Regions from separate parts of the Specibacter sp. NPDC057265 genome, predicted to be linked through region 1. Evidence: riboswitches for the same ligand, from Rfam matches in the RefSeq annotation. Region 1 holds a riboswitch; each other region holds the start of a gene.
The links. Region 1 has a riboswitch for S-adenosylmethionine ahead of ACFUCV_RS10000 (DUF1737 domain-containing protein). Riboswitches for the same ligand answer to the same signal wherever they lie in the genome.
Positions count from the first base shown of each region.

Region 2: linked by a shared signal. The riboswitch ahead of ACFUCV_RS03840 (hypothetical protein) and the one ahead of ACFUCV_RS10000 (DUF1737 domain-containing protein) in region 1 are both predicted to bind S-adenosylmethionine.
Region 3: linked by a shared signal. The riboswitch ahead of ACFUCV_RS05265 (aminotransferase class V-fold PLP-dependent enzyme) and the one ahead of ACFUCV_RS10000 (DUF1737 domain-containing protein) in region 1 are both predicted to bind S-adenosylmethionine.
Region 4: linked by a shared signal. The riboswitch ahead of ACFUCV_RS00750 (bifunctional o-acetylhomoserine/o-acetylserine sulfhydrylase) and the one ahead of ACFUCV_RS10000 (DUF1737 domain-containing protein) in region 1 are both predicted to bind S-adenosylmethionine.

Region 1 is NZ_JBHUYE010000011.1:99,086-104,581, reverse strand. It holds gene ACFUCV_RS10010 (O-succinylhomoserine sulfhydrylase) at 1-985, opposite strand, end outside; gene ACFUCV_RS10005 (rhodanese-like domain-containing protein) at 1,068-1,460, opposite strand; gene ACFUCV_RS10000 (DUF1737 domain-containing protein) at 1,457-1,714, opposite strand; SAM riboswitch class IV at 1,800-1,921, opposite strand; gene ACFUCV_RS09995 (aminodeoxychorismate lyase) at 2,116-3,009, opposite strand; gene cls (cardiolipin synthase) at 3,149-4,603, shown strand; gene ACFUCV_RS09985 (chorismate-binding protein) at 4,634-5,496, opposite strand, start outside.
Region 2 is NZ_JBHUYE010000003.1:147,858-153,353, forward strand. It holds gene ACFUCV_RS03820 (hypothetical protein) at 1-334, shown strand, start outside; gene sucC (ADP-forming succinate--CoA ligase subunit beta) at 501-1,670, shown strand; gene sucD (succinate--CoA ligase subunit alpha) at 1,684-2,586, shown strand; gene ACFUCV_RS03835 (VIT1/CCC1 family protein) at 2,821-3,912, opposite strand; gene ACFUCV_RS03840 (hypothetical protein) at 4,055-4,366, opposite strand; SAM riboswitch class IV at 4,379-4,489, opposite strand; gene ACFUCV_RS03845 (sodium:solute symporter) at 4,598-5,496, opposite strand, start outside.
Region 3 is NZ_JBHUYE010000005.1:17,729-23,224, forward strand. It holds gene ACFUCV_RS05255 (Nramp family divalent metal transporter) at 1-1,164, opposite strand, end outside; gene ACFUCV_RS05260 (class I SAM-dependent methyltransferase) at 1,270-2,040, opposite strand; gene ACFUCV_RS05265 (aminotransferase class V-fold PLP-dependent enzyme) at 2,064-3,521, opposite strand; SAM riboswitch class IV at 3,561-3,674, opposite strand; gene hisN (histidinol-phosphatase) at 3,760-4,575, opposite strand; gene rsgA (ribosome small subunit-dependent GTPase A) at 4,637-5,496, opposite strand, start outside.
Region 4 is NZ_JBHUYE010000001.1:157,146-162,641, reverse strand. It holds gene ACFUCV_RS00760 (VOC family protein) at 179-817, opposite strand; gene ACFUCV_RS00755 (Tex family protein) at 989-3,361, shown strand; SAM riboswitch class IV at 3,478-3,594, shown strand; gene ACFUCV_RS00750 (bifunctional o-acetylhomoserine/o-acetylserine sulfhydrylase) at 3,670-4,986, shown strand; gene ACFUCV_RS00745 (homoserine O-acetyltransferase) at 5,118-5,496, shown strand, end outside.

The DNA of each region.
Region 1 (5,496 bases):
CCTTGCGGGTGCCGGAGGCAGGTTCAGCCAGTTCAAAGGTCAGCACCGTCCCCCCTGCCTTCATTTGCTTTTTGGCCAGCTGGTGCTGCGGATGCGAGGGCAAATAGGGATAAAGCACCTTTGACACCTGCGGCTGGGCCTGCAGGAATTCACCCAGTGCCAAGGCATTCCGGCAGGAGTGGCCGACCCGCAGGTTCATGGTCTCCAGACCCTTCAAAAGCACCCAGGCATTAAACGCCGACAACGAGGGCCCCGTGTGGCGCATGAGGTTCTTGACGGGCCCGTCAATGAATTCCCTGCTGCCCAGGATGGCCCCGCCCAGCACCCGGCCCTGGCCGTCAATGTGTTTGGTGCCCGAATAGACAATGATGTCCGCGCCAAAGTCTCCGCAACGCTGCAACAGCGGCGTGGCAAAAACGTTGTCGGCCACCACCTGCGCTCCGGCGGCGTGTGCCAAATCGCAGACAGCCTGCACATCAATGATTTCCTGCATGGGGTTGGACGGTGATTCAAAAAACACGGCTGTGGTGGGAACTGACAGGGCCTGCCGCCACTGCGCCAGATCGGGACCATCCACAAACACGGTCTCCACCCCCCACCGCGGCAGCAGTTCATTGAGGATTACAAAACACGAGCCGAACAGCGAGCGGGCCGCCACCACCCTGTCCCCGGCGCCCAGCAAGGCGCCCAGGGCGGTGAACACGGCCGACATGCCCGACGCCGTGGCAAAGCACGCCTCCTTGCCCTCCAGCAGACGCAGACGTTCCTGGAAGCCGGCGACCGTGGGGTTGCCGTAACGTGAGTAGACAAAGCGGTCCACTTCGCCGGTGAAGGCGGCTTCGGCGGCTTCGGCGGATTCGTAGACAAATCCGGAGTTCAGAAACAAGGCCTCCGAGGTTTCCTGGAAGTTGCTGCGGTCCAAGCCGCCACGCACGGCTTGGGTATCCTGTGCCCACGTGGCGGCTTGTGCATTGAAGTTGCTCACTAAAGATTCCTTATCCGTTTGGGGCCCATCATGGGTGGATCCGCCGTCGGCCCGCGGCCGCTGGGCTGGGGCGTGCGGGGACTTATTTCCAGGGCAGGCCGCGGTTTTTCCAACCATTGACCACACGGTCGCCATAGCCATCCTGCACGCCTTCAAAACCCTCCAGGATGTTGTAGGCGGTGTAACCGGCGTCGCTGGCGAGCTGGGCCGCGGCCAGGGAGCGAACCCCCGAGCGGCACAGCACCAACAGTTTTTTCTCCACTGGAACCGCCTCCGTCAGCTGCCGCAGAAAGTCCGCATTGGTGCTCCCGTCACCGGTATTCCATTCAATGAACACCACATCGGCCGTGCGGCTGGAGAGGTCGGGGACGCCAATGTGCTGCCATTCCCCACTCGTGCGCACATCAAGGAGCACGCTGTCAGCATCCAGCAGTTCCCACGCGGCCTGGGGGCTGAGATCCCCTGCGCGGCTCACGCGGTTTCCCCGCCGGCGTCGTGCGCAGATTCAAGGCCATCCACGGCCGAGGTCACGGCGGCATCGGCAAGGGCAATGGCGTGGGGTAGAACAACTGCCTGGGCGCAGATGACCTGGCCGGCATTGCCCGTCACGGCCGGGCTGCCGTGCAGCACATATCCCTGCGCCAGGGCGGCGGAGATGCGCTCGCAAAAGGACCTGTCATCGGGGCCGGTGATGAGCCTGTAACTTAGGGGGGATTCGTCCGCGGACATGGTGACTCCTCAAGTGCAGCTGGCACGCAGCAAGCGGGAATTGGTGCCGAGGCGCGGGCCTTGATGTGCTCTCGCGTCGCAGGGTGGATCACGCTTGCAAACGGTCAGCCACGGGTAGCTGGGTTTGCCGAGTATTCACCTGAGGCACCCCGCCGGAAAGAGGGTTGCCGGCCAGCAAGTCAGGGCTTGGCGCTGGCACTCGTTACTCACCTTGAAAGTAACACAACCGCCCGCCGTGACGGCAGCTGGGACGCTTTTATAGCGCCAGGTTACATCAGGGCAATGGTGGCCACGGCAAAGCATGCACGTCAATATGCGCCCACCCCGCAAACCACCTCCCCCGCAGGGTTTGGGGCCGTGAGGCCCGCGTGGGCCATGCCGCCGTGTTTTGCCACTGCCCGCTAAAGGGTTTGTGCCAGCAGCGCTGACAGTTCCGCGGTCAACACCTGCCGGATCCCGGCCGTCCCAACACTGTGCCCGTCAATGGTGTTGATGGGGGCGAGCAGGCGAATGCTGGAAATGAGCCAGGCGGCGTCGGCGTCGAGCAGATCCTCTGGCGTCACCGGGCCGTACCCCAGTTCCCAGCCGGCGTCCCGCGCCGCGGCAAAAAGTGCGCCCTGGGTGGTGCCGGGCAGTATCCCGGTGTCCAGGTGGGGGGTGATGAGCCGTTTGACAGGGTCGCCGGAATCGTCGGAAATGTGGGCCAGCAGCACCGAGGAGGTGGGGCCTTCCAGGACCAATCCGTCACGGCTGGTGAAAATCACGTCGTCGGCGCCTTCACTGTGCGCGTGCCGCAGGGCTGCCATGTTCACCGCGTAGGAGAGGGTTTTGGCGCCCAGCAGCAGCCAGGGGGCACGGGCGGCAATGTCACTGTCATAACCGCGTTCCAAAAGCATTACGTCCAGGCCCTTTTCCCGCTGGGCCGCCAAGGCCGGGGACACCGTGCTGACGGCCACCCACGCGGTGGCCCGATGGGCGCCCTCGGGTCCGCGGGTGGCGGTGAGCCGCACCGTGCACTGGCGATCCTGGGACTCCGGTGTGGCGGCAAGGGCATGGAGGATGGCTGCCTGCCACGCCCCGGCGTCCGGGATGGTGAGATCCATGAGCTCCGCCGACGCCGCCAGGCGTGCCAAATGCGCTCCGAGCTTCCGCGGGGCGCCCTTGACGGCCAGGAGCGATTCAAAAATCCCGTCGCCGCGCGTGAGGCCCTGGTCCGTGGCCATGATGGCGGGTGCTGCAGGGTCGGCCAGACGTCCGGCGGGATGCTGGGGGTCCAGAAAAACCAGTGTTGTCATGCCTTGAGCTTAGCGCCGGGGCCGGGAGCCAGGGCAGGGCCCGGCACGGAGCCGAGGCCGCCTAGGGTAATGTCACCATGAGGGAAATGGCCGGATTAACAGGAGAACATGCGTGATTTCGACAATCTTCAGTTTGCCTGTGGACACAAGTTTTTGGCTCTCGGCGCTTATTTTGCTTCTGGATTTGGCAATCCGCATAGTGGTGCTGGGCATCATCCCCGGAAACCGCCGCCCCACCACGGCCATGGCCTGGCTGCTGTGCATATTCTTCCTGCCGTATGTTGGGCTGGTTTTGTTCCTCATGTTCGGCAACTTCCGCCTCTCCCGACGCCGCCGGGAAACGCAGCAGGCGGTCAACGCCCGCGTGGTGGAGGGCACCGCTGACATTGCCTCCCAGGTGCAGAGCTACGAGGGGCCCACCTGGGTGAAATCGGTGATGCAGCTTAACCAGAACCTGGGTTTCTTCCCTGCACTGGGCGGCAATTCCGTGCAGTTGCTTCCCGGCTATCAGGAGTCGCTGGACGCCATGGCCGATGCGGTGGGCCAGGCGAAGGAATACGTCAATGCCGAGTTTTACATCATGAGCACCGACGGTTCCACCGAGAAATTGTTCTCCGCATTGGAGGCCGCCGCTGCGCGTGGGGTGCGGGTGCGCGTGCTTTTTGACCACATTGGCTCCCTGCGCGTGCCGGGCTACCGCCACATGATCAAACGGCTCAAATCCAGTGGCATTGAATGGCGCCGGATGTTGCCGCTGTTGCCTGTGAAGGGCCAGTGGCGCCGGCCGGACCTGCGCAACCACCGCAAGATCCTGGTGGTGGATGGCCGGGTGGGATTTACCGGCTCACAAAATGTCATTGAACCGTCATACCGCAGGAAGGGCAATCGCAAGGTGGGCCGCAAGTGGGTGGAACTCATGTCGCGGCTTGAAGGTCCCATCGTGGGGACCTTGAACGTCATGTTCGCCACTGACTGGTCCTCCGAAACCGAGGAAACCCTTGAATCCCAGCTGGCAAGCTACCACTGGGATTCCTTTTCCGGCGGTTCGCTGTGCCAGGTGATCCCCAGCGGGCCCGGCTTTGTCACGGAAAACAACCTGCGGCTGTTCAATACCTTGCTGTATTCGGCCGAAGACCGCATCACCATCTCCAGCCCGTACTTTGTGCCGGATGACTCCCTGCTGTATGCCATCACCACTGCGGCCCAACGCGGGGTGAACGTGGAGCTCTTTGTGTCCGAACAGGGGGACCAGTTCCTGGTGCACCACGCCCAACGCTCCTACTACGAGGCGCTTTTGAAAGCCGGGGTGCGCATTTATTTGTACCCCAAGCCCGCTGTGCTGCACGCCAAACACATCACCGTTGATTCCGAGGTGGCCATCATCGGCTCCTCAAACATGGACATGCGCAGCTTCTCCCTGAACTTGGAGGTCACCGTCATGATGATTGACGACGGCGTGGTTCAGCGCATGCGCCAGGTGGAGGACGACTACCGTGCCGTTTCGCGGGAACTGCTGCTCGAGGAGTGGGTGAACCGCCCCATTATGGCCCGTTACGTTGACAATGTGGCGCGCTTGACGGCCACCATTCAATAATTCGCGCACCTGCGCGCAGGTGCGGCTGCATCAACCCGGAAAGTCTGCACCCAGGGTGGAAAGGACCCCGTGGGCCTTGGCTTGGATTTCCTGCCATTCGGCCTCGTCATTGGAATCAGCCGTGATGGCACCGCCGATGCCCAGGGAAAGGTCCGTGCCGCCGTCGGGGGTGTCCTGGCAGAGCAGCGTGCGGATCACCACCGACAGATCCGTTGCGGCATTGAGTGAGAAATACCCGATGGCACCGGAGTAGATGCCGCGCGGGCCGGATTCCAGGGCAGTCAAAATGGCCATGGTGCTGATTTTCGGTGCCCCCGTCATGGAGCCGGCCGGAAATGCCGCGGCGACTGCCTGTGCCCGGGAACTGCCCGGCGCCAGTTGCGCCTCAATGGTGCTGACCAGCTGATGCACGGTGGCGTAGCTTTCAATGGCACACAGCCGCGGGACCTGCAGGGTATGGGCAAGGGCGAATCGCGAGAGGTCATTGCGCAGCAAATCCACAATCATGATGTTTTCCGCCCGGTCCTTCAAGGAGCCGGCTAAATCGGCCTTGAGCGCAGCATCCACTGCCGGATCCCCGTCGCGGCGGCGGGTGCCCTTGATGGGTTCGGCCCGCATCAGCCCGGCGGCATCGATGCGCAAAAACCTCTCCGGGGAGGTGCTCGCCACGCTCGTGGAGCCAAAGCGCACAAAAGCGGCAAAGGGGGCCGGGTTGTCCACGCGCAATGCCCGGTAGCTGTGCCACGGATCAATGCGGTGGCTGCTGTGGGCCTCCAGGGCAGTGGTGAGGCAGACCTCGTAGCTGTTGCCGTCGTGGATTTGCGCCTGGGCGGCGGCAATCATCTCCTTGTAACGGCGCTCGCCGTCACGGACCGTGAACTCCGGGGCGCGGA
Region 2 (5,496 bases), on a different contig from region 1:
GGAAAAGGACCGCGACGGGAACTGCGCCGGCACCAACATTGGCTACCTCGGCGGCACCGTGTTGCTGGCCCCGGACAAGGCAAGCTACGGCGGCTGCCGGGCCGGAGTGACGGCCATAGAAGCGGCCTTCGGCCCCCGCGGCACCGTCAGCGAGGAACTGGCCGAGCTGCCGGTGCTCTCGCCGGGCCAGGCCATGGACGGCCAAGGCTACCGGTGCGGGGCCATGGACGACGGCGTCGCGTGCGCCAATCTGGCCGCCGGCGTCGGCTTCTTTGTGGATGCGCAAAGCTATGAACTTTTTGCCCCGGCGGCGACGGCGGCCCCCGCCGGGTAGCTGCGCAACGCATCTGTGCGTCCAAGCCACCGCTCTGTGAGCCGAATAACTGTTGAGCACTGTGGTGCATTATTCAAATATGTGCTTCCACGCCAAGGCGGTAATGTGTAAAAAAGGGGCTGACGCTCCTGATCATCACTACTTCGACGTAGAAGGACACCAATCCGTGGACCTGTTTGAATACCAGGCGCGCGACATGTTTGAGGCTCACGGCGTTCCCGTGTTGGCCGGCATCGTGGCGCACACCCCTGAAGAAGCAAAGGCAGCAGCCGAGAAGATTGGCGGCGTCACAGTCGTCAAAGCACAGGTGAAGGTCGGTGGCCGCGGCAAGGCCGGCGGCGTGAAGGTTGCCAAGACCGCTGATGAAGCGTTCACTTACGCCTCGGACATCCTGGGCATGGACATCAAGGGCCACACCGTGAACACGGTCATGATCGCCGCCGGCGCCGACATTGCCGAGGAGTTCTACTTCTCCGTGCTGCTGGACCGCGCCAACCGCAACTACCTGGCCATGTGCTCGGTGGAAGGCGGCATGGAAATTGAGGAACTGGCCGTTGAGCGCCCCGAGGCCCTGGCCCGTGTGGCTGTGGATCCGGCCGTTGGCATCGATGCGGCCAAGGCTGACGAAATCGTCGCCGCCGCAGGCTTCAACGCCGAGCTGGCCCCCAAGGTCGCCGCCACCATCATCAAGTTGTGGGACGTCTTCGTTAAAGAAGATGCCACCCTGGTGGAGGTCAACCCGCTGGTACGCACCGGCGCCGGCGACATCGTCGCCCTGGACGGCAAGGTCTCCCTGGATGAGAACGCCGACTTCCGCCACCCGCACCACCTCAAGCTCGAAGATGCAGCAGCGGCCGACCCCTTGGAGGCCAAGGCCAAGGCCGCGGACTTGAACTACGTCAAGCTCGACGGCGAAGTGGGCGTCATTGGCAACGGTGCCGGCCTGGTCATGTCCACACTGGACGTTGTGGCCTACGCAGGCGAAAACCACGGCGGCGTCAAGCCCGCCAACTTCCTGGACATTGGTGGTGGAGCATCCGCCGAGGTCATGGCCGCCGGTTTGGACGTCATCCTCAACGACCCCCAGGTCAAGAGCGTCTTCGTCAACGTCTTCGGTGGCATCACCGCCTGTGACGCTGTCGCCAAGGGCATTGTCGGTGCACTGGCCGAGCTGGGCTCAGCTGCCAACAAGCCGCTGGTCGTCCGCCTCGACGGCAACAATGTTGAAGAAGGCCGCCGCATTCTCAACGATGCCAACCACCCGTTGGTCACCCTGGCCGCCACGATGGACGAGGGCGCCGACAAGGCTGCCGAGCTCGCCCACGCAGCAAAGTAGAGGTTTAGAAACTATGTCTATCTTTTTGACTAAGGACTCCAAGGTCATCGTCCAGGGCATCACCGGCGGCGAAGGCACCAAGCACACCGCCCTGATGCTCAAGGCCGGCACCCAGGTGGTGGGCGGCGTGAACGCACGCAAGGCCGGCACCACGGTTGTGCACGGCGCCGTCGAACTGCCCGTGTTCGGCACCGTGGCAGAGGCCGTGGAAAAGACCGGCGCAGACGTCTCCATCGTCTTCGTCCCCCCGGCCTTCACCAAGGACGCCGTGGTGGAAGCCATTGAAGCGCAGGTTCCGCTGGTGGTTGTCATCACTGAAGGCGTGCCGGTGCAGGACGCCGCCGAGTTCTGGGCCCTGGCCCAGTCCAAGGTCGATGCTTCCGGGAACCAGATCACCCGTATCATTGGACCCAACTGCCCCGGCATCATCACCCCCGGCGAAGCGCTTGTAGGCATCACGCCCAACAACATCACCGGCAAGGGCCCCATCGGCTTGGTCTCCAAGTCCGGCACCCTGACCTACCAGATGATGTTCGAGCTGCGTGACCTGGGCTTCTCCACCGCCATTGGCATTGGTGGCGACCCTGTCATCGGCACCACGCACATCGACGCGCTTGCTGCGTTCGAGGCCGATCCGGAGACGAAGGCCATTGTCATGATTGGTGAAATTGGTGGCGACGCTGAAGAGCGCGCAGCCGAGTACATCAAGGCCAACGTCACCAAGCCCGTTGTTGGCTACGTGGCCGGCTTCACCGCTCCCGAGGGCAAGACCATGGGCCACGCCGGCGCCATCGTCTCCGGTTCCGCGGGCACGGCCCAGGCCAAGAAGGAAGCCCTTGAGGCTGCCGGTGTCAAGGTTGGCAAGACGCCTTCCGAGACCGCCACACTGCTGCGCGAAGTATACGCCGCACTGTAACGCCGTTGCTTTAAGGAAGGGCCCCACGGATACCCGTGGGGCCCTTCTTCTTGCCTTGGCCGGGGCCGCCGGTCCGCCTTCGCTGCGGGTCCCTCGCCGAAACCGACCCGGCACTGCCGGGTATGCCGCAGCGCCACGTCGGGTTCGAAGCCGCTGGGTCGGTCTCGACGGATTGGCCCGCGCCAAGCCGCGCCAGCCCGCGCCAAGCCGCGCCGCGGGCCTGCCGCTGGAAAACTAGCCCACCACGGTGCCGAAGACCAGGCCCAGCAGGTACGTTGCAGCAGCGGCGCCCAAGCCAATGGCCAATTGCCGCAGTCCGCGTCCCAACGGGGAGGCACCCGAGAGCAGGCCCACCACGGCACCGGTTCCCATCAGTGTTGCTCCCACCAGCGCGCAGGCGAGCAGCAGGGCATTGATGCCCGTCATGCCAAAAAGGAACGGCAGGATGGGAATGATGGCGCCCGAGGCGAAGAAACAAAAGCTGGAGGCTGCCGCGCCCCAGGCGGTGCCCAGCGATTCATGCTCATCGGCCTTTTCAAAGTTCTCCGGCTGCAGGGACAGGCTCGGATCGCAATCGCAGGTGAACTGGCCCAACCTTTCGGCGGCACGGTGTTCGGCCGCCTCCAGCGACATGCCGCGGGCCCGGTACACCAGCACCAGTTCGTTGTTCGCCAAATCCAGTGAAGGGGCGGCCGTAAGGGTGATTTGGGTGGGCTGGGAAGCGTCCAACAGTTCACGCTGGGAGCGCATGGACACAAACTCCCCGGCACCCATGGAAAGTGCCCCGGCCAGCAAGCCGGCAATGCCGCTGAATAGGACCACTTGGCTGGAGACACCGGTGGCGGCCATGCCGACCACCAGGGAGAGATTGCTGACCAAGCCGTCATTGGCGCCAAACACAGCTGCACGGAAGGACCCGGAGAGGCGTATGCGACCGCGGGTGGCAAGCCCCCGGATGACTTCCTCGTGAATGGATTCATCCGCCGCCATGGCATCGGTGGCATCGGCATCGGTGGCATAGGGGGAGCGGGATTCCGAACGCTGCGCCAACGCCAAAACAAACACCGAGCCAAAACGGCGGGCCATCGCGGCCAAAAACCGGTTGCGGGTGGAGGCCCGCAAGGGCGGTTCGGCATGAGGGCCCAGCAGCTTCAACCAGTGCTGTTCATGGCGGCCCTCGGCCTGGGCCAGGGCCAACAGGATGGCACGTTCCTCACCCTCGCGTCGGCTGGCCAAATCCCGGTAGACAGCCGCTTCGGCCCGTTCATCGGCCAGATACTGGCGCCACCGCTTGATTTCGGTGGGGGTGGGAATTCTTTCTGCCACGGCACTGCTCCTCAAAGTCAGCCACCACTGTAACGCTTCCCGGCAGGAATGTCTGGCCGGTGATCCTCACAAATAGGTTGAGGGACACCGGAACCTGCGGTGCCGTGGTCACCCCACGACGCCTCACCCATCAGCCCGAAAATTAGCGGGCCGCGAGCCGGAAACCAATGCGTCGTCCCGAGCGGACGCCTGTCTGGGCCACCGTCACCACCAGGGTGCCGATTTGAGGCATCCACTGCGCTGCCCGCACTGCTTGATCGAGCGCGGCATTGAGTTCGGAGGCTTCCGCCGACCAGTACTGGTGGAACCTCCCCGGGGTCATGAACGTCACGGCGCCGGACTGCACCTCCACGGCCGGGAGCACGGGAATCGCTATGGGTTCGCCGGCGCTGGCTGGGCGGTGGCGGGTGGGCAAAGTGGACGCAGCGGACTTTACGGCAGGGGGGAACGGCATGACAAAACCCTTTGCTTGCTCTTGCCCGCGGAGGTCACCGCCGGCCGCTTCCTCATCCGAACCACCCGTGAAGCATGGGGTTGGTGTGCGGCCAGTCGGAGCTTGGCGCCGCATCTCTTGAAGCTGCCACCTAGAATACTTCTTAAAATGGTCGACGGCGGGAGGTTACGTCATATGTGACGCAAGCTCCCGCCGTCGACCATTGCAGGCAGTGCCGACCAGCCGGACCAACTACCGTGAAACGCCGGCGGTGTGCTCCGGGTTGCTGTCGGCGGCCGCTGCCGCCAGGCGGTCGTCCCATCCCTGGCGGACGTGGGCCGGGGTGGGCGTGGACAGCAGCGAGACCACCACGTAGACCAGCAGCGACGCTGCCAGACCGAAGTAGATGGGCTCATTGGCGAAGATGCCGTCGTTAAGGGGGTCCAGGCTGTGCCAAATGCCGGTGCCGTACATCACCAGGGATCCCAGCGTCACGGCGCAGCCGGCCAGCATGGACCAGGCGGCGCCGGCTCCGGTGCCCCGGCGCCACACCAGCCCGCCAATGATGGCCACCAGCAGCCCACCCACCAGGATGTCGTAGGCAACCGTCAGGGCGAAGACCACGTCGGTGGCCAGGATGGAAATCGCCACCACCAGGATTCCCAGGCCCAGCACGTACATGCGGTTGCCCTTGATGTCCTCGTCAGGGTTGTCGGAGTCGGAGTTGTCAATGGACTTGCCAAACCAGCTGGCCACAAACGGCACCACGTCGGCGCGGGCCACCGTTGCCGCGGCAATGAGGGCGCCGGAGGCAGTGGACATCATGGCTGCGACGGCGGCCGCCATGACGATCCCGCCAATGCCAATGGGCAGCAGTTGCGTGGCCACTTCGGCGTACACGGCGTCCTTGCCCAAGCCGGCCACATCAATGGCGGGCAGTGCCACCTTCGCGGCCAAGCCAATCAAGGCACCGGCCACACCGTAGAGGACACAGTAGATGCCGGCGGTGGCGCCGCCCCAACGGGCCACGGAAGGGGTCTTGGCCGTGAAGACGCGCTGCCAGATGTCCTGGCCAATTAAAAGACCCAGGGTGTAGACCACGAAGTAGGTCACGATGGTGCTGACGCCAATGCCGTCCCACTGGAAGAAGC
Region 3 (5,496 bases), on a different contig from region 1:
CGGGAGCCGGTCCCGGTGTTCGCCCATGACTTTTTTGCTGGCGGTCAGCCGCAGCAGGGGAATCAAGGCGAAGGGGATGCCAAAGCTCAGCACCACCTGGCTGACCACGAGCGCCCAGGTGGGGTCCACGCCCACGGAGAGCAGGACCAGGGCCGGGATGAGGCTGATGACGCGCCGTGCCTGCAGCGGGATGCGGACCTTGAGCAGGCCATTCATGATGGTGGCTCCGGCGTAGGCGCCCACCGACGTCGAGGCCAGCCCTGAAGCCAGCAGGCCCACGGCAAAGACGACGCCGACCACAGTTCCCAGGTTCTCCACAATGGCCGCGTGGGCGCCTTCAATGGAGTCGGTTCCAGCCACCCCGCCAAGGGTGGAAGCTGCCAGCAGCAGCATGCCAATGTTGACGGCTCCGGCCAGGATCAAGGCCAGCACCACATCCAGCCGCGTGGCCTTCAGGATCCGCCGCAGCCGCTCCGGGGTGTTGCGGGCGTCAGTGTGCCGGTCCTTGGCCAGCTGGGAGTGCAGGTAAATGGCGTGCGGCATGACTGTTGCCCCCAACATGCCTGCGGCCAGCAGCACGCTGTCGGTTCCCGCGAATCGTGGCATCAGGCCGCCGGCCACGCCCGCCGGATCCGGAGGGCTCAACACCAGCCCGGTGAGGAAGCCAATGGTGATGATCACCAGCAGGAACTCAATGACGGATTCAAAGGAACGCTGGCCGTGGCGGTTTTGCACACTGAGCAGGATCATGGACACAATCCCCACCAGCAGCCCGCCCAAGGGCAGCGGGATCTGGAACAGCAGGTACAGGGCAATGGCCCCGCCCACCACTTCGGCCAGGTCGGTGGCCATCGCCACCAGTTCCGCCTGCACCCAAAAAAGCCGGCGGCTGGTGGTTTTGAACCGCTCACCCAAATGTTCCGGCAGGGACTTTCCCGTCACCACGCCAAGCTTGGCCGATTGGTACTGCACCAGCATGGCCATGATGTTGGCTGCGACCAGAACCCACACCAGCAGGTAGCCGTAACTGGCCCCGGACGTCAGGTTCGCCGCCACATTGCCGGGATCCACATAGGCAATCGCCGCCACGAACGCCGGGCCCAGCAGCAGGAGCATCCGGGCGCGCGGCCGGCGCGCCTTGACCGGCTTGACAGTATCGAGCACTTGACCACCTTCGCTGTGCCTAAGGAAATAATTTAGGTATGCCGAAATCATAGGCGGGTGAAGGTGCTGTTGTCGAGGGGCGCGGCCGGGGCAACGCCGGCGGGGCTAGAGTTTGCTGCTGTGCCAGGTCTGTGTCACGTAGGGCAGCTGTAGTTCCCTGCCCGCGGGGTGGCCCAGGTGCTCGTGCAGATACCACTGCAGATTGGCCATGACCTTGGCGCGTACGGCTGTGCCGGCGCGCAAATAGTAGCTGCGGGACTGGGCGAGTTCCATGATGCCCTCCGGCGTCAGCTCCTGCGCCCAGTGGCTGCGGTGGACGCGTGCCGGGGCGAACTCGGCTCCCAGTGCAGGCCGGAAGCCGGCCTTGTGCACATCCCCGGCGTGCATGATGCGGGCCAGCCGGTGCACCCAGGGGAGTTCGACGTCGAGCTGGTTCCAGATCAGCCCCAGGGACCCGCCGGGGCGCAGCACACGGGCAATGTCGGTGCTGGCGGCCACGGGGTCGCACCAGTGCCAGGCCTGGGCGACCACCGCAAGGTCGAAGCTGCCATCGGCCAGAGGCAGCTGCTCGGCCGTGCCCACCTGGACCGTGACCTGCGGCAACTGGCCGCGGAGCTGGGCCAACATGTCCGCCGAGGGGTCCACGGCTGTGAGGCGCCAATCCTGCTGGGCCAAAAGCTGGGTGTATTTGCCCGTTCCGGCACCCACATCCAGCACGTCCCGGATCCGGCCGGCGCTGTTGTGCGTGAGCCACTGCAGGGATTCCCCGGGGTACCCGGGGCGCACCTTGTGGTAGTGGCCGCCGCCGGCAAGGAACGCCGCCGCCAGGTCGGTGCGCCGCCCGGGATCAAAAACCGGTCCGCCAGTGCCTGCCATGGTGCTCCCGTCGGTTCAAGGCTTTAGTGCGCTTCAACCATACCCGCACCGCTTCCGCCCTGGCCGGTGGAGCAGGGGGCGGCGCCGGCCGTGCCGGGTGTGTTGGGCGCCCAAGCCGGGAACCGGCGTTCATCGTTTACCGGGATCCAGCGGCCCGCGTCCACCTCATAATCCCAGCCCAGCCCGTCCCGCAGCAGCGCTGCGACGCCGTCAATGAGCCGCTGGGCATCCTCCAGCCTTGAGCCCACCCCGAAGCTGGCGCGCAGGGATCCGGCCGGCAGCCCCAGCCGTTTGAGCAGGGGGTGCGCGCAGAACCTTCCGTCGCGTACGCCCACGCCGTGTTCGGCCGCCAGATAGGCGGCCACCAGGCCGGCGTCGTAGCCGGTGACCGAGAAGTTGACCACGCCAATGCTGCCGCAGCCGGGGTGGCTCTGTGAATCGGGGAACATCCTGTGGACGGTGGCCCCCGGCAGCGCCGCCAACCCCGCCACCAGGTGGGCGCGCAGCAGGGATTCATGCTCCGCCCACTGCCCGGGATCCAGGGCGCCCAGCACGCTGGCGGCCTTGGCCAGCGTGGCGGCGCCCAAAACATTGGGGGAGCCGGCCTCATGCCTGGCCGGACCGTGGGTCCACTGGGTCGATTCGAGCCGGACTTCCTTCACGGCGCCGCCGCCGGCCAAATGCGGTGCCCCGGCGTCGAGCCAATCGGGGCGGCCCAGCAGGACCCCTGCTCCGAAGGGGGCATAGAGTTTGTGGCCGGAAAACGCCAGGTAGTCTATGCCGCTGGCCTGGACATCAATCCGGCGGTGCGGGGCCAGCTGGGCGGCGTCGACCACAATGCGGGCCCCATGCCGGTGCGCCAGGGCGGCCAGTTCGGCAACGGGCAGCACCTCCCCGGTGACGTTGGAGGCCCCCGTGACGGCCAGCAGCAGCACATTTCCGGCGCGCAGGGCGGTTTCCACCCGGGCCAGGGTGGCTGCCAGGGAATCGCCTGCCACCACCGCGCGGTGCGGCAGGCCCTGCCAGGGCAGCAGGTTCGCGTGGTGCTCAATGTCCAGGTACAACACCTCGCCGTGGGCATTGGAACGGCCCGCCAGATGGCCATTGCGCGCCAGGATGCTGGCCACGCACCCGGCCAGCAGGTTCAGCGAATCAGTGGTGTTGCGGGTGAAGATGACGGTGTCGTCGGGGCGGGCGCCCACAAAGTCGGCCACAATGGTGCGGGCATTTTCATACAGGGAGGTGCTTACCTGGGAGGCGAATCCGGCGCCGCGGTGGACGCTGGCGTAATAGGGCAACACCTCGTTCAAGTGGTCCGCGACTTCCGCCACCGCCGGCGCCGAGGCCGCATAGTCCAAGTTGGCGTAACGGATGCTGCCGCCGTGGATCAGGGGCGCCAGCAAATCATGTCCCACCACCGGCAACAACGGCGAGTCCGCCAGCGTGCCGGCCAGGGTTTTTTCCAAAAGGGCATGGCTCATGGGTGTTTCCTTCTCACCAAAGGACCCCAAGGGCGTAGGAGTCCGCGCTTGCCATCACCGAATGGTCATGGCCAGGTCGTCACCCGGGGCACCCCGCCGCGAAAGGAGGGTTGCCGGCCAGCAAACCGGGGTTTAGCGCTGGCACTCGTGACCTATGCCCAAAAGAGTAGCCCAAGTTCCCCGCCGGGGAAACTTGTTACGAACGTTGACGTGGCGCCACCGCGCCGGGAACGCGCAGCTAGTTCAACAAATCATCCCAGGCGGGGTTCAAACGCTGCAGCACCTCACGGTGCAGGATGGAGTTGGTGGCCAGCGCGTTGCCGCCAAAAGGACCGTCGGCGCCCTCAAGGGAGGTGAAACGGCCCCCCGCCTCCTGCACTATGGGAACCAGCGCCGCCATGTCATAAAGGTTCAATTCAGGTTCGCAGGCAATGTCCACGCTGCCTTCGGCCACCATGCAGTAGGACCAGAAGTCCCCGTAGGCGCGGGTTCGCCAAACGTCATCGGTGAGGGAGATGAAGTCGTCCCGGTTCCCGCGTTCGGCCCAGCCGGTCAGCGAGGAATAGGACAGGGAGGCGTCCTTGAGTTCGGCCACATTGGAAACGCGGATGCGCGTGGCGGCGGCCAGGGACTTGCCCATGTACGCCCCGGTTCCCTGGGCGGCCCACCAGCGCTTGCCCAGGGCAGGGGCGCTGACCAGGCCCACCACAGGCACCCCGTCCTCCACGAGGGCGATGAGGGTGGCCCACACGGGCACGCCGCGCACAAAGTTCTTGGTCCCGTCAATGGGGTCAATGATCCAGCGCCGCGAACCATGCCCGCTGCTGCCAAACTCTTCCCCCAACACCGCATCCCGTGGCCGCACCCTGGCCAGCTGGCTGCGGATGGATTCCTCCGCGGCCTTGTCGGCGTCCGTTACCGGGGTCAGATCCGGCTTGGTCTCCACGGCCAAATCCAGGGCCCTGAACCGGGACATGGTCAGGGAATCGACGCTGTCTGCCAAAACGTGGGCCAGGCGGAGATCGTCATTGTACGTCTGAGGTGCGCAGGTCATGTGTTCACGCTACCGCGCTTTGCCGCCAATGCCCGGCAGGGCGCGGTGGCGCCACGGGCCGTTAATCAATGGTTCCCAGTTCCTTGGCCTCCGCGCGGCCCTCGGTGCGGTCGCTGGTGCCCAGCAGCCGGCGCAGGGAGGCCAGGCGCGCCGGTCCGGCGTCGCCGGCGTTGCCCTGCTCCACATAGGGGTCCAGACCGCAATTGACGGCCACGCTGTCATGCTTGCAGCCGCGCTCGCAGCCGTCGGTGCCGGGCTGCAGATCGGGGAAGGCCTGCAGGATCCTGTCCGCGTTGACGTGGGCCAGGCCAAAGGAGCGGATGCCGGGGGTGTCGATGATCCACGATCCCGGCAGCCCGTTTTTCAGCTGCAGGGCCAACGCCGAGGAGGAGGTGTGCCGGCCGCGGCCGGTGACGGCATTGACGCCGCCGGTGGCGCGCCGGGATCCGGTGAGGGCATTGACCATGGTGGATTTTCCCACGCCTGAATGCCCCACCATGACCGAGACCTTGCCGTCCAAATGGCCGTGCAGCTGCTCCACGGCGCCACCGGCCAGGAGGGCGGAGTCGCCGTCGTCGCTGCGGGCGTCAATGCCTGAGGCGCCGTCGGTGGCCGTGCGGCTGATGATCACGGTCATGTCCAGGTGCTCGTAATTGGCCAGCAGCTCCGCGGGGTCCTTGATGTCGGTCTTGGTGATCAGCAGCAGCGGGGCTATGCCGGCGTCGTAGGCGGCCACCAGCGCCCTGTCAATGAAACCGGTGCGCGGTTCGGGGTTGGCGGCCGCCACGACAATCACCAGCTGCTCGGCGTTGGCCACCACCACGCGCTCCACCGGGTCGGTGTCGTCGGCGCTGCGGCGCAGCAGGGTGCGGCGGTCCTGAACCCGGACCAGCCGGGCCAGGGTGTCGGGTTTGCCGCTGA
Region 4 (5,496 bases), on a different contig from region 1:
GTCCAAGACATCAACCGTCAACGAAGGTCCGAGACATAAAGTGTCTACACAGGTCCGAGACATGACACCGTGGCAAAGGGACATTATCTGCGGGTTCGCGTGCGGGGCGGATCCGTGCGGGTTCGCGTGCGGGGCGGGGGCGGATCCGTGCGGGGCGGATCCGCAGGGGCCAAAAAAGCTAAATGGTGACCGTGCCGTTCCCGGTTTCAAAGGTGACGCTCATGATGCCGGGGGTGCCGCGGGGGGCGATCCACTCCACTGCCACATCCTCCAGCGGGGCCTCCACGGGTTCACCGAGCCATTGCGTGACCCGTTCGGCACTGCCGGCAATGGTCAAGGATGCCAGGCGCACGGTGGAGGGCCGCGCCTGGGATGGATGCAGCGCCGGGTTGCCGTCCCACTTGAGCATGTAGGGGACCTGGGGGTCGGCAATGAGCCCCTTGATGCCAATTTGCTGCCACACAAGTTCCTGTCCGTCGGGGAACTTGCGGTTGCCAGGGACCGCGCTGCGGCCCAGGCGGGACTCAAACGGTGCCAGGTCATCCACGGCCACACACCAGCCCATCCATCCGCCGCCCGCGGAAGACCGCGCCCTGACGGCCTGGCCAAAGGGCGCCTTGTCGGAGGCGGGGTGGTCCAGGCACTCCACAATCTCCACATAGTGGTGATGCGTGAGCGGGATAATCATATTGCGGGTGCCAAAGCGCGGGTGGATGCCACCCTTGACTGCCTTGACCCCGAGGGCTGAAGAGATTCGCTCCGTGGTGGCAGCCAATCCGTCTGATTCACTGGCATAAGAAACATGGTCCATTCGCATGTGATCATCTTGGCACTTTGCACCCCTGCACTCGACTTAGTGCACCCTTAGCGTCATGGGACGTCAAATCTCAGGGTATGGCGGGGTCCGGCCGTGGGGCAGAATTGAGGGGTGAATGATGCAAGCACCGCCGAATTGATTCTGCCCACTCCCACCGCCCAAGCCAACGCCATGGGGACGGCGATTGCCGCCGAGCTCGGTGTGCGGGATGCGCAGGTGCGCGCAGCCGTGGCCTTGCTCGACGACGGCGCCAGCGTGCCCTTCATTGCCCGGTACCGAAAGGAAGCCACCGGCACCTTGGATGATGCGCAGCTGCGCGCGCTGGAGGAACGGCTGCGGTACCTGCGCGAACTGGAGGCCCGGAGGGTGGCGGTGTTGACGGCCATCCACAGGCAGGGCAGGCTCAGTGCCGCCCTGCGCCGCGGAATTGAGGCAGCTGCCACCAAATCCGGGCTCGAGGACCTGTACCTGCCCTATAAATCGACGCGAAAAACCAAGGCCGACGCTGCCCGGGAAGCGGGGCTTGAACCCTTGCTGGATACGTTGTTGGCCGACCCCACCGCGGCTCCGGAGCTTGCCGGCGGCGCCTTTGTGGACCCGGGGCGCGGCGTGGCCACCGTGGATGAGGCGCTGGCCGGTGCCCGGGCCATCCTGATTGAACGCGCGGGCCAGGATGCGGCCCTGGTGGGCGGCCTCCGGGAGCGGCTGTGGACCAGGGGTGCACTGCGCTCCTGCGTCAAAACAGGCAAAGCCGGGGAGGGGGAGAAGTTCAAGGACTACTTTGACTTTGTGCAGGCGCCCCACACAGTGCCCAGCCACCGCGTCCTGGCCCTGCTGCGTGGAGAAAAAGAGGGTGTGCTGTCCCTGGATGTGGCGGCGGCCGACCCCCGGGATGCCGAGGCCCACACGCAGGCCCGTGGTGCCTATGAGCTTGCCGTGGCGCGCGCATTGGGCATCCACGCCTCCGGCCGGGCAGCGGATGCTTGGCTGCTGGACGGGGCGCGCCTGGCCTGGCGCACCCGCATTTTGGCGCGCTTGTCAGCGGATCTGCGGGTGCGCCTCTTCCAGCAGGCCGAAGAGGAGTCGGTGCGGGTCTTCGCTGCGAACCTGCGCGATGTCCTGCTCGCCGCCCCCGCCGGCAGCCGGACAACCCTGGGGCTGGATCCGGGTCTGCGCACGGGAACCAAGGTGGCCGTGGTTGATGGCACAGGCAAGGTGCTTGCCGCCGACACCATCCATCCGCACGCTCCAGCCAGAAAATGGCAGGAATCCCTGGCCACCCTGCTGGGGTTGGCCGACAAACACCACGTTGAACTCATCGCCATCGGCAATGGCACGGCCAGCCGCGAAACCGACACGCTCGCCAGCGAACTTGTCGCCGAACTCAAACGCCGTGATCCAGGGAGGACAGTGACCAAGGTCGTGGTGTCCGAGGCGGGCGCGTCCGTATATTCGGCATCGGCGCTGGCCAGTGCGGAACTGCCGGGCATGGACGTGTCCCTGCGCGGCGCCGTCTCCATAGCCCGCCGCCTGCAGGATCCCCTGGCCGAACTGGTGAAGATTGACCCCCGGTCCATTGGCGTGGGGCAGTACCAACACGATCTGACCCCCGCCAAACTGGAGCGCTCGCTGAACGCCGTCGTCGAAGACTGCGTCAATGCCGTGGGCGTGGACTTGAACATGGCCTCGCCGGCCCTGCTTTCACAGGTGGCGGGCCTGGGTCCGCTGCTGAGTGAAAACATTGTGGCGCACCGCAACCAGCACGGGCCCTTCACCAGGCGGCGGGAGCTGCTTAAAGTTCCCCGGCTGGGCCCCAAGGCCTATGAACAATGTGCAGGCTTTCTGCGCATTGCCGGTGGCCCCGAGCCCTTGGACGCCTCCAGCGTGCACCCGGAAGCCTACGGTGTGGCGCGCAGGATCCTCACCGCGGTGGGAGCGGCCCCGGCGGACATCCGTGCCGGGGTTCACGCCGCGGCAACAGTGGATCCGGCAGCTTTTGTGGACGGCAGCTTTGGCCTGCCCACCGTGAAGGACATCATCGCCGAGTTGCAAAAGCCCGGCCGGGATCCCCGCCCCCGCTTTGAAACCGCCACGTTCGCCGCCGGCATTGAAAAAATCACGGACCTGCGCCCAGGCATGATCCTGGAAGGCACGGTCTCCAATGTGGCCGCCTTTGGCGCTTTCGTGGACATTGGCGTGCACCAGGACGGCCTGGTCCACGTCTCGGCCATGAGCAGCTCCTTCGTCTCGGACCCCCACACGGTGGTCAAATCGGGCCAGGTGGTCCGCGTCAAGGTCCTGGAGGTGGATCCGGAACGCCGGCGCATCTCGCTTTCCCTGCGCCTGGAGAACGACGCCGCGGCGCGCGGGCAGGGCAGGGAGGTCCCGGGCACCGCCGGCGGGGCCCGGCCCAAGGCGGCACGGCAGGTGGCTGCGGGGCCACGGGGCCCACAGAAGGCAAAAGGGCCGAAAGCCGGGCCGGTGGTGGACACGGCCATGGCCGAGGCCCTGCGCCAGGCCGGATTGCGAAAGCCGACACAGTAGCCATTAATTCAGGATGCTGCCATTTTCGGGCCGAAAATCAAGCATTGTTTCGGCAAAAGTCATATAGGCGTCACATTGTTGCAGGGCCCAGGGGATTCTTCCAGACTTGATGCCAAGGTCATGAGTGCCAGCATCCAGCCCCGGCTTGCTGGCCGGCAACCCTCCTTCCGCGGCGGGGTGCCCCGGGTGAAGACCTGGCACCGAATCGTCCGGTTCCGGTGCAAGCGCGGGCCAGCAGTGCCACGGCCCTCCCGCATGCGTGCGCAGGAGGGCTTTGTTGCCGGTCCCAAGTGTGAAGGAACGCATCCATGAGCAATGGTTGGTCATTTGAAACCCGTCAGATCCACGTCGGACAGGAGCCCGACGCCGTCACCGGCGCCCGTGCCCTGCCCATTTACCAGACCACGTCGTTTGTGTTTCCCTCGGCCGAAAGCGCCGCGGCACGTTTCGCGCTTGCTGAGCTGGAACCCATCTACACCCGCATCGGCAACCCCACCACCGACGCCGTGGAACAACGCATCGCCAATCTTGAAGGCGGCGTCGGCGCCCTGCTGCTGGCCTCGGGACAGGCCGCAACCACCTTTGCAATTCTCAATGTGGCCGAGGCCGGGGATCACATAGTTTCCAGCCCCAGCGTCTACGGCGGCACCTTCAACCTCTTCGCCCACTCGCTGAAAAAGCTGGGCATCGACGTCACCTTCGTGGCCGATCCGGACAATGCCGAGCAATGGCGCGCGGCCGTCCGGCCCAACACCAAGGCCTTCTTTGGCGAAACCGTTTCCAACCCCCGCCAGGACGTTTTGGACCTGGAAACCATCAGTGGCATCGCCCATGAGGCGGGCGTGCCCCTGATTGTGGACAACACCTTGGCCACGCCCTACTTGATCCGGCCCTTGGAATGGGGGGCGGACATTGTGATCCACTCCGCCACGAAGTACCTCGGTGGCCACGGCACCGCCATTGGCGGCGTCATTGTGGACGGCGGGACCTTTGACTTTGCGGCGGATAAGGAAAAGTTCCCCGGCTTCAACACCCCGGATGAAAGCTACAACGGCCTGGTGTTCGCCCGTGATTTGGGCGTGGGGTCCGCACTCGGGGCAAACCTGGCCTACATCCTCAAGGCCCGGGTGCAGCTGCTGCGCGATCTTGGCGCCTCCATTTCACCCTTCAACGCCTTCCTGATCGCCCAGGGGCTGGAAACCTTGAGCCTGCGTGTGGAGCGGCACGTCAGCAACGCCGTCGAGGTTGCGCAGTGGCTGGAGGGCAATGACAATGTTCAGTCGGTGGCCTATGCGGGCATTGCCTCCAGCCCCTGGTTTGAGCGTGGCCGCAAATATGGGCCCCGGGGCACCGGCGCCATTGTGGCCTTCGACATTGTGGGCGGGGCCGAGGCCGGTCAACGCTTTGTTGACGGCTTGGAACTGCACTCGCACGTTGCCAACCTGGGCGATGTGCGCTCCCTCGTCATCCACCCGGCGTCCACCACCCACGCCCAGCTCACGCCCGAGCAGCAGCTGGCGGCGGGCGTGCGCCCCGGACTGGTGCGGCTCTCGGTGGGACTGGAAAACGTTGCCGACATCATTGCAGATCTCGAGGCGGGATTTCGCGCGGCAAAATCAGCGTGAGTTCCATGCTGGAACCGAAAACCGCCGACGCCGGGTTCCCCCCGGACACCAACAACCGCACCAACAACCACACCGGCACGGCTCCCTTGTGGTCCGCGGCCGTGGGGCAGGGCGGGGGACTGCTGCGTTCCATGGACATTGGGGCGCTGACGCTGGAGGCCGGCGGTGAACTGCCGGGCGTAACGCTGGCCTATGAATGCTGGGGCACGCTCAATGGGCGCGGCGACAACGCCGTGCTCATTGAGCATGCGCTCACGGGCAGCACCCACGTCAGCCGCGGCGACTCCGAGGAAGACGGCTGGTGGGAAGGTCTGGTGGGTCCAGGGGCTGTCATTGACACCGACAAATACTTTGTGGTGTGCGCGAACATGGTGGGGGGCTGCTACGGCAGCACCGGGCCCTCCAGCATTGCCGCCGACGGAAAACCGTGGGGTTCACGTTTTCCCTTCATCACCATCCGCGACTCCGTCCAGGCAGAGGCGCAGCTGGCCGCGCAGCTCGGCATCCGGT